3 regions of the Mesorhizobium sp. 113-3-9 genome follow, and region 1 is predicted to be linked to each of the others. Evidence: riboswitches for the same ligand, from Rfam matches in the RefSeq annotation. Region 1 holds a riboswitch; each other region holds the start of a gene.

Region 1 (3,269 bases):
ACAGCAGTGCCAACACGATGAGCACGGCGTTGAGCGACGCCTCGGTCCCGTTGACGGAGAGATAGCGGCGCGGCGCGACCGGCAGGTTGGTGTCGCCGACCACATTGGCGCCAAGCCGCGTCAGCGCCAGGACCACGATGAACGTCAAGGCGATCTGCAGCAATGTCAGGGCGACCGCGCGCGCGGGATCGAAATCGAAGCGCAGCGCCTGATAGATGCCGACCTCCAGCGTCGTGGCGGCCGGCCCGCCGCCGAGTGTCAGCACGATGGTGAAGGAGGTGATGCAGAGCATGAAGACCAGCCCGGCGACGCCAGGCAGAGCCGCGCGCAACGTCGGCCATTCGATCAGCCGGAACGCCGGCCGCGCGCCCATGCCGAGCTGGCTCGCCAGCCGCCACTGGTCGGCGGGAATGGTCTGCAGCGCCTCGAGCAACAGTCGCACGCTGAGCGGTAGATTGAAAAAGACATGGGCGACGAGAATGCCGGACAGGCCGTAAATGCCAGGCCAGCCCCTGCCGCCAATCGCGCTGAACAGCCCGGCGAAGTAGCCGGCGCGACCGTAGAGCGCCAGGATGCCGAGCGCCGCGACGATCGCCGGCAGCGCCAGCGGCACGGCAAAGAGCTGCAGGATGAAGGCGCGGCCAAAGAAGCGCGGATGCCGCGACAGGGCGCGTGCGACGAAGAGTGCCGGAATGACCGAAAGCAGCGTCGAAAGGATTGCCTGCCAGAGCGTGAAGCGCACGACGCGAAGGAGATAGGGATCGAAGGCCGCCCAGGCGCCCGAGAAATCATGGGCGCCTTCGATGAGCAAGCCGGCAAACGCGCCACCGATCAGCAGCGTGATCGCGGCGAGCGCGATGATGCCGGCGGTGATGCGGGAGTCAGCGCGTTGCACGCTGGATCGCCCAGAATGCCTCTAGCGAGCGTCGCGTTCCTTCGCGCCCCCCTCTGTCCTGCCGGACATCTCCCCCACGAGGGGGGAGATAGGCAGTTTCCGCGCCTCGCTCATACCCGCCGCGTCGGCGATTGGCGAAATCACCGATAGCATCCGATCTCCCCCCTTGTGGGGGAGATGTCCGGTAGGACAGAGGGGGGCGCCGTAGAGCAATCATCTTTCGATCATACGGCCAATCTACTTGCTCATCACCGCCAGCCATTCATCGACCCAGGCCTTGCGGTTGGCCGCGACCTCTTCCGGGCTGAACAGCAAGGTCTTGGTCGGCTTGACAAGCTTGTCGAAGGCCGGGTTGAGCGGCTTGTCGGTCTTGCCGGCCGGGAACATCCAGTTGGTCTCGGGGATCGCATCCTGGAATTTCGGTCCGGTCATGAAGGCGATGAACTTTGCCGCCAGCGGATTCTTGGCTCCGGTCGTGGTGATGCCGGCGACCTCGATCTGCAGGTATTCGCCCTCTTCGAAGGAAGCCGCCTGGTAGCGCTGCGTGTTCTCGGCGACCATGTGGTAGGCCGGTGACGTCGTATAGGACAGCACCATCGGCGCTTCGCCCTTGGTGAACAGGCCATAGGCCTCGCTCCAGCCGGGCGTCACGGTCAGCACCTTGGCCTTGAGCTTGGCCCAGGCCTCCGGCGCCTTGTCGCCATAGACCGACTTCACCCACAGCAACAGGCCGAGGCCCGGCGTCGAGGTGCGCGGATCCTGGATGACGATCTTGTCGTCGGCGCTGCCTTCGACCAGGTCCTTCAAGCTCTTCGGCGGCGTCTTCAGCTTCTCGGTATCGTAAACGACAGCGAAATAGCCGTAGTCGAACGGAACGAAAGTATCGTCGCTCCAGCCGCCCGGCACATTAACGTCGTTCACCGCGCCATGCGGCGCGAACAACCCGCTGGCCTTGGCATCGGCGGTGAGATTGGTGTCGAGGCCGAGCACGATGTCGGCCTTGGTCGATGCGCCTTCGAGCTTGACGCGGTTGAGCAGCGCCACGCCATCGGCAACCGAGACGAACTCGACATCGCAGCCGCATTCGGCCTCGAATTCCTTCTTCACCACGGGACCTGGACCCCAGTCGGCGGTAAAGCTCTCATAGGTGTAGACGGTGAGCTTGTCCTTGGCCAAGGCCGGCCCCGACAGCGCAACAACCATGGCTGAGACAAGAGAGTATAAAAGCGTGCGCATCGGCGCCTCCTTCGTTCGCGTGACAAGGAATTGAGGCGTCGGACTGTCCGAAACGTCTAATCCCTCCGCCGGTACAAACCGGATCAGGTTCAGCGGGTTGGCGAGACTGCCTCTCAGCCGGTCCGCGAAAGATCGCAGCCGGCACCCCGTTAGAGCGTTTCGACACATAGGCCCGGCCGAGGAACCACGCAAGTGGGAGTTTGCCGCCTTCCGTTTCCGCTGCCGGGCTGGTACAGGCCACCGGATATGAGCACATTCACCATCCTGCTTGGCGGCGATCTCATCCGCACGCCCCGGCTCGACCGCCAGGTCGAGGGCTCGCGCGTGATCGCCGCCGACGCCGGCATCGGCCATGCCAGGCTGCTCGGCCTTGTGCCGGAACTGTGGGTGGGTGATTTCGATTCGGTGCCGGCCGACCTGCCCGCCGACCTCGCCGCGGTGCCACGCCAGACCTTCCCGGCGGAAAAAGACAAGACCGACGGGGAACTGGCGATCGCGGCAGCCCTTGAGCGCGGAGCGACCCGCCTTGTGTTGGCGGGCGCGTTCGGCGGCAAGCGCGCCGACCATGCCTTCCTGCATCTGGCGCTCGCCCTGCGCCTAGCCGAGGCCGGAACGGAGGTGCTGCTGACCAGCGGTGCCCAGGAAGGTGTCCCGCTGCTGTTGGGAACGGCCGGGTTCGACTATGCCGACGGCACGCTGTTTTCGATCCTCGGCTTTTCCGAACTTGCCGGCCTGACCGTTGCCGGTGCCAAATGGCCGCTGAATCAGGTCGAGGTGGCCTTCGGCTCATCACTGACCATCTCCAACGAGGTCAAGTTCGACAAGACCGGGGGCCGCCTCGAAATCGCGCTCGGCCATGGCCGCGCGCTGCTGCTCGCCCATCCCTATCCTTTGCCCGAAAGCTGACATGGCCCCGCCTCTTCTCAATCTCGACGGGATAAAACTGACCTTCGGCGGTACGCCGCTGCTCGACGGCGCCGCCTTGACCGCTTCGGCCGGCGACAAGATCGCGCTGGTCGGCCGCAATGGCTCCGGCAAGTCGACGCTGCTCAAGATCGCCGCCGGCCTGATCGAGCCGCAGGACGGCGAAGTCTTCCGCCAACCCTCGGCGACGGTCCGCTACCTCCCACAGATGCCC
Region 2 (3,269 bases), 2.0 Mb from region 1:
CCGCGCCACCTTGCGCCTGGTGCCTTGCACTTCCAGCCCGAGCGTCGTGTTGTCGATGATGCGCCGCCACGGCATCAGCGCGTCGCGCTGCGGCATGAAGGCAAAATGCCTGCCATGATCGTCGAGCGGCGCGCCGTCGAACAACATGTCGCCCTCGCCATGCTCGGCACCCGTCAGGAGCTGGAACAGCGTCGACTTGCCGGCACCCGAAGGCCCAAGGATGGAGACGAATTCGCCGGCGCCAACGCTGAGCGAAATATCGGCGAGCACGTCGAGCCCACCGAATGCCTTGCGCACATGCCGCAATTCGAGCCGGCTCATCTCCGCGCGCCCTTCCCCGCCGGCTGCCGACCGGCCCGTTCCCAGGGCATGGCAAAGCGCTGCAAGAGCGCCGTCAGCCCGAACAGGACAAGCGTCAGCGCGGCGCTGACACCGACGGCGGCCAGCACAAGGTCGGGGCGGAAATTGTTCTTGGCGTTGAGCATGTAGATGCCCAGCCCTTTCGCCGCACCCGCATATTCGGCGAAGATGGCGCCGACCACCGCATAGGTGATGGAGATCCGCAGGCCCGCGAAGAAATAGGGCAGCGCCGAAGGCAGCCGCGCCAGCAAGAAGACGCGCCAGCGCCCTGCTCCCATGGCGCGCAGCATCTGGCCGATCTCGGTCTCGGTCGCCTCGTAGCCCTGCACCAGAGCCACCAGCATGGGAAAGAAGGTGACCAGCGCGACCAGCATGATCTTCGGGGCCAGCCCGAAGCCGAACCACAGCACCACCAGCGGCGCGATCGCCACCAGCGGCAAGGTCTGGCTGATGATGAAGACAGGAAACAGCGCGCGCCGCAGCGGCTGGAAGAAATCGACCAGCATGGACAGCAGAAAGGCGGCACTGAGCGAACAGGCAAAGCCGATCAGCGTGGCGCGGATGGTCGGAATAGCGTTGTCGACCAGCGCCCCGCGATTGAGCATCGCCTGTTCGAAGACGCGTGACGGCGCAGGCAGGATCGTCGGCTTGATACCGGAATAGGTAGCGTAGAGTTGCCACGCCACGAGCAGCAACCCGACCGAGATGACGGCGGGTACTGCCTTGGCAAGGGACTCCGCGAGCGGGCGCGGCACTGATGATGAGACCACGGGCATAACCTTTGACGGGGTCGCGCGAAAGCGCGGCCGGCTTAGACAGCCGACGGGCTGTTGGCCGAAACCGTGACGTCGAGGGTTACGTGGCCGGCACCCGGCCCGAAGCGGCAGAAGGCCTCGTTCAGTGCTGAAAAGATCGCGCCCGTGTCGCCGCGCAATTTGGTGCAGAAGTTCTTGGAGCGATCGTAGACTCCGGACTGCTTCAGGAAATCGATGCAGCCATAGATCTCGTCCATGTGGTCGCCGGTGCCCATCACATAGAGCGAGAATTGCGCCGCCGCCGGCTGGCCGGTGGCAGCAGCATCGCGCACCGCGGCGATGGCGGCTTCCTTGCGTGGGCCGAGCGGCCCGACAGGTCCGCCAAACGCGTCGGAGCGGCAGATCGGATCGTCCGGCTCACCCGGGCAGCCGCGCGAAATGGCCGCCGACAGCACGCAATGCTTGCCGGTCCGCGCCGCCGCCACGAACAGATCGCGCAGCGCCGGGAACAACACCTCGGGTGGTCCGACCAGCAAGGTCGAAATGTCGTCGGTCTCGATCCTGAGCCTGTCCCGGTAGGGATCGAGTGCGCCGAGCGCACCAAGGATGACACCGACGAAATCGTCAGCCATGGGATATAGGGAAATCTGTGCGCCTGAAAACATCGCCCGCCTCGCTCCGCTGGTATTACCCAGATCAGCTTCTAGGGTCTGTGGGCTTGCCGCCCCCGTCTCAGCCCCGACCGTACGGAGCACCCCTGTGGATGGACGCGTTAAAGCACCATTCGAACTGAAGGGGAAGCTGTTTTTTCGGCGCAATGGGCCAAAAACATTGCACCAGATCTGATCACGGGATGGACGCCGGAGGGTCCTCCCCGCGCGAATTTTATCGGGAACCTTCGCCAAGCCGCGAGGTTGACCCACCAGTCGCAACGCGACGAGTTCACAGAAATGGAGACAGAACCATGTTCATGAAAATCCTCGCAGCTTCGGCGTTCACCGTTGCTCTTGCCACATCCGCGATGGCGCAAAGCAATAGCGCAAACGGCACGGACGGGTCGGGCGGCAGCGGCCAGTCAATCACAGTGGACCCCAGCACGCCGGCCTCACCCAATACGGTTGATCCGGCGGCGACCAACAGCACCACCACCGCGCCGGGCGACATGAATTCCAATGCGGATAAGAACTGCCCGACCAATCCCCAGGGCGCGCAGAGCGACGCCAACGGCAACGCAACCGCACCGACGGTGAACGACAACAACTGCGGCAAGTAATTTCGATCGCAGCCAGGAAAGTCGCGGAGCGCAAGCGCCGCGACTTTTCCGCGTTTACCGGTCTTGATGAACGGGGTGGTCTGCTTTCGGCAAGTCCCTTGCTCGAGTCGTTTCTCGCTGACCGCTATTTCAGGACCCGACTTCTGACTTGAGAGCGCGCGAAAGCGTCGCGCAATTTCAAGAGCCGTTTGAGCAGGTGGCCATAGGCCAGATACCGGACCCTGCCATCGGCAAGATCGAACTCCACGGTGCCCCATCGTGCCACCGGCACTTGTCCGGTCGGCGACCCTAGCCGTTCGATCTGGAACCCCAGCCTGACCTTGTGGCCGGCGACATCGAGATAGATCCCTGGAATATTGCCCAGCACGTGCCACAACCGATCGACATGCTCGATCGACATGGCCGGCGAGATCATCGTGTGGGCAGATTCAAGCCGCGCCCAGATGAAATCGCCGGCCGGCTGCCGTGTCCCCGAAAGGCTGCCCTTGCAGTAGGCCGGCGCCACCTCGCTCACCAGCGTGCACATCGCGCTTGCCAAGCCGTCGATCAAGGCCCGCCGCGACGCCCAGTCTGTTTCCGAAAACGACACCTGCCCAAGGATGTCGCCGTCGTCGAAGGCGGCGGACATCTTATGCAGCGTCACACCGCCATGAACGGCATGCTGGCCGTCCACCGCCAGGCGGTGGAGAGGATGCGGGCCCCGATAGTTGGGCAGCAGCGCCGGGTGAAGATTGAGCCCGCCCTTGGGAAAGATGCTCAGCAATTGCGGCGGGACCAATGTGGGGAAAGCATAGCAGATCAACACAGCGGCCTCGACCTGCGACAATTGCTTGCCGAGCGTGTCCCAATCATAAGGTCGCCCGAATTCGATCAGTCTTGCC
Region 3 (3,269 bases), 1.7 Mb from region 1:
GCCAGGCACTTCTACGACTGGTGCAAGGTGCGGCTACCCGAAACCTCCGCCGTGCGGGTGAGCGAGACGCCGAAAACCTGGGCGGAATACCGACCATGACTTGCGCGTTGCATCCCGGAATCCGGGTGAGCGAGATTTTTGGGCCGACCATTCAGGGCGAAGGCGTGCTGATCGGCTTGCCGACGGTGTTCGTAAGAACCGGCGGGTGCGATTATCGCTGTTCCTGGTGCGACAGCCTGCATGCGGTGGACCGTCGCTTCCGCCATGATTGGGAGATGATGTCTTCCGACGCGGTTTGGCAAAAGGTCATTGCACTTTCCGGCGGTCAGCCCGTGATGGTATCGCTGTCGGGCGGCAATCCGGCCATCCAGCCGCTTGGCCAGTTGATCGACCGCGGGCATGGTGAGGGCTACCGTTTTGCATTGGAAACCCAAGGTTCGGTGTCTAAGCAATGGTTCGCGGATCTCGACGTGCTGGTACTCAGCCCCAAGCCGCCCTCAAGTGAAATGACGACAGATTGGGCCGCGTTCGACGCCTGCTTAGAGGCGGCGCAGGATAAGCCGCAGACGGCGCTCAAGCTCGTCGTCTTCGACGAAGATGACTATGCCTATGCCAAAGACGCCGCGGCGCGCTACCCGCAATTACCCGTCTATCTGCAGCCCGGCAATCACACGCCGCCGCGTCCCGGCAACGAAGACGGGTTCATCGACATGGCCGGTGTGATGAGGCGCATGGAATGGCTGGTTGAAAAAGTGACCCGTGACAGGTGGTTCGAGGCGCGTGTACTGCCGCAGCTTCATGTTCTGCTCTGGGGAAACAAACGGGGCGTCTAGCCGAAGGGGAAGGATTGCCGACGACGAGCAAGACAGACCTCTATAGCAATCTCACCCAACTGGGCGGCAGCAGCGTCGTTCCGGAAAGCCCCGAAAACACCGTGCTGGAAAAGGCACCGAAATCCGCATGAGGGCTCGCCTTATTGGGGGCGCTTCACCGCTCCTCTGGAGCGTGACTTGCTCTCGATACTACCATGCTTTTCCGCTGGGTTTGTTTGGTTGCCGATCACCGCTGCGGGACGAATGCGCTTGACAAAATAGCGACGGGCCGTTCAATTCGATGCATTCACCAGGGGAGTCCCGGCAAGGGGCTGAGATACTGCTGGCTTTCGCGGCGCAGTGACCCGTTGAACCTGATCCAGTTCATACTGGCGTAGGGACGGTGCAAGCGCTTTGCGGGAGTTTACGCCCGAGGTCCTGTTTCGGCAGGCCGACCAAAGCGTCTTTTCATCCTTCCGGCACAGAACTGGGTCTCCAATGCATGAGCAAAGGAGCCTCACGATGAATGCCCTCACCCCCGCCGTGTCGACGGGACCACTGCCCGCCTCGCGGAAAATCCACAAATCCGGCGTCCTCCACCCGCAGATCAGGGTGCCGATGCGCGAAATCTCCGTTCATCCAACGGCCGGCGAGCCGCCCGTCATCGTCTACGATCCATCAGGCCCCTATACCGACCCGACAGTCGAAACCAGCATTGAAAAGGGCCTCGCCCGGCTTCGCCATGAATGGATTACCGCGCGCGGCGATGTCGAAGCCTATGACGGCCGCCATGTCCGGCCGGAAGACAATGGATTCGCGGTGGGTGAGCGCCTGACGCCGGAATTTCCCATTCGCAATCGGCCGCTCAGGGCCAGGTCAGGTAAGGCGGTGACGCAGCTTGCCTATGCCCGCGCCGGCATCATCACGCCTGAAATGGAGTTCGTCGCCATCCGCGAGAACCTCGGCCGCGAGATGCTGCGCGGCACGCTGCAACGCGACGGCGAAGCCTTCGGCGCATCGATCCCCGACCTCGTCACGCCGGAATTCGTGCGTGACGAGGTGGCTCGCGGGCGCGCAATCATTCCCGCCAACATCAATCATCCCGAGAGCGAGCCGATGATCATCGGCCGCAATTTCCTGGTCAAGATCAACGCCAATATCGGCAACTCGGCGGTCACCTCCTCGATGGCCGAGGAGGTCGAAAAGATGGTCTGGGCGATCCGCTGGGGCGCCGATACGGTGATGGACCTCTCGACCGGCCGCAACATCCACAACATCCGCGAATGGATCGTGCGCAATGCGCCGGTGCCGATCGGCACGGTGCCTCTCTATCAGGCGCTCGAAAAGGTCAACGGCATCGCCGAGGATCTGAGCTGGGAGGTCTACCGCGACACGCTGATCGAACAGGCCGAACAGGGCGTCGACTATTTCACCATCCACGCAGGCGTGCGGCTGCACTACATCCCGCTGACGGTCGACCGGGTCACGGGTATCGTGTCGCGCGGCGGGTCGATCATGGCCAAATGGTGCCTGCACCATCACCGGGAGAGCTTCCTTTACGAGCATTTCGCCGAAATCTGCGACATCTGCCGCGCCTATGACGTGTCCTTTTCGCTCGGCGACGGCCTTCGTCCCGGCTCGATCGCCGACGCCAACGACGCGGCGCAATTCGCCGAGCTGGAAACGCTCGGCGAGCTGACGAAGATCGCCTGGGCCAAGGATTGCCAGGTGATGATCGAGGGGCCCGGCCACGTGCCGATGCACAAGATCAAGGAGAACATGGACAAGCAACTCGCCGTCTGCGGCGAGGCGCCTTTCTATACGCTTGGACCGCTGACGACCGACATCGCGCCGGGTTACGACCACATCACCTCAGGTATCGGCGCCGCCATGATCGGCTGGTTCGGCACCGCCATGCTCTGCTACGTCACACCGAAGGAACATCTCGGCCTTCCCGATCGCAACGACGTCAAGATTGGCGTGATCACCTACAAGATCGCAGCACACGCCGCCGACCTAGGGAAGGGGCATCCGGCGGCGAAAGTCAGGGATGACGCCCTTTCCCGCGCGCGCTTCGAGTTCCGCTGGGAGGACCAGTTCAACCTGTCGCTCGATCCCGAAACAGCGCGGTCCTTCCACGACCAGACCTTGCCCAAGGAAGCGCACAAGCTGGCGCATTTCTGCTCGATGTGCGGGCCGAAATTCTGCTCGATGCGGATTTCCCACGACATTCGTGCCGAAGCGCAGAAGGAGGGCATGGCGGCGATGGCGGCGAAATACCGCGAGGGCGGCGATCTCTACGTGCCGGCGGACGAGACCGGCACACCGCTGGTGCCGGAGGCGCATGAGCGGTCATGAGGGTGCTGGTCAAAGGGGCCGGCGTCGCCGGTCTCACCGCAGCCTTCGAACTCGCCACGCGCGGCGCGGCGGTGACAGTTGCTGAGACAAGACATGGCC

What was found. Region 1 has a riboswitch for thiamine pyrophosphate ahead of thiB (thiamine ABC transporter substrate binding subunit). Riboswitches for the same ligand answer to the same signal wherever they lie in the genome.
Region 2: another riboswitch for thiamine pyrophosphate. It lies ahead of MesoLj_RS17295 (Ykof family thiamine-binding protein); the one in region 1 lies ahead of thiB (thiamine ABC transporter substrate binding subunit).
Region 3: another riboswitch for thiamine pyrophosphate. It lies ahead of thiC (phosphomethylpyrimidine synthase ThiC); the one in region 1 lies ahead of thiB (thiamine ABC transporter substrate binding subunit).

What each region holds. Positions count from the first base shown of each region.
Region 1 is NZ_AP023246.1:1,513,023-1,516,291, reverse strand. Features, by position in the region: gene thiP (thiamine/thiamine pyrophosphate ABC transporter permease) at 1-895, opposite strand, end outside; gene thiB (thiamine ABC transporter substrate binding subunit) at 1,133-2,131, opposite strand; TPP riboswitch at 2,175-2,290, opposite strand; gene MesoLj_RS07315 (thiamine diphosphokinase) at 2,378-3,037, shown strand; gene MesoLj_RS07310 (ABC-F family ATP-binding cassette domain-containing protein) at 3,039-3,269, shown strand, end outside.
Region 2 is NZ_AP023246.1:3,547,259-3,550,527, reverse strand. Features, by position in the region: gene MesoLj_RS17305 (ABC transporter ATP-binding protein) at 1-321, opposite strand, end outside; gene MesoLj_RS17300 (ABC transporter permease) at 318-1,136, opposite strand; gene MesoLj_RS17295 (Ykof family thiamine-binding protein) at 1,172-1,780, opposite strand; TPP riboswitch at 1,771-1,884, opposite strand; gene MesoLj_RS17290 (hypothetical protein) at 2,080-2,388, shown strand; gene MesoLj_RS17285 (formyltransferase family protein) at 2,513-3,269, opposite strand, start outside.
Region 3 is NZ_AP023246.1:7,386,455-7,389,723, forward strand. Features, by position in the region: gene queD (6-carboxytetrahydropterin synthase QueD) at 1-99, shown strand, start outside; gene queE (7-carboxy-7-deazaguanine synthase QueE) at 96-833, shown strand; TPP riboswitch at 1,115-1,231, shown strand; gene thiC (phosphomethylpyrimidine synthase ThiC) at 1,335-3,170, shown strand; gene thiO (glycine oxidase ThiO) at 3,167-3,269, shown strand, end outside.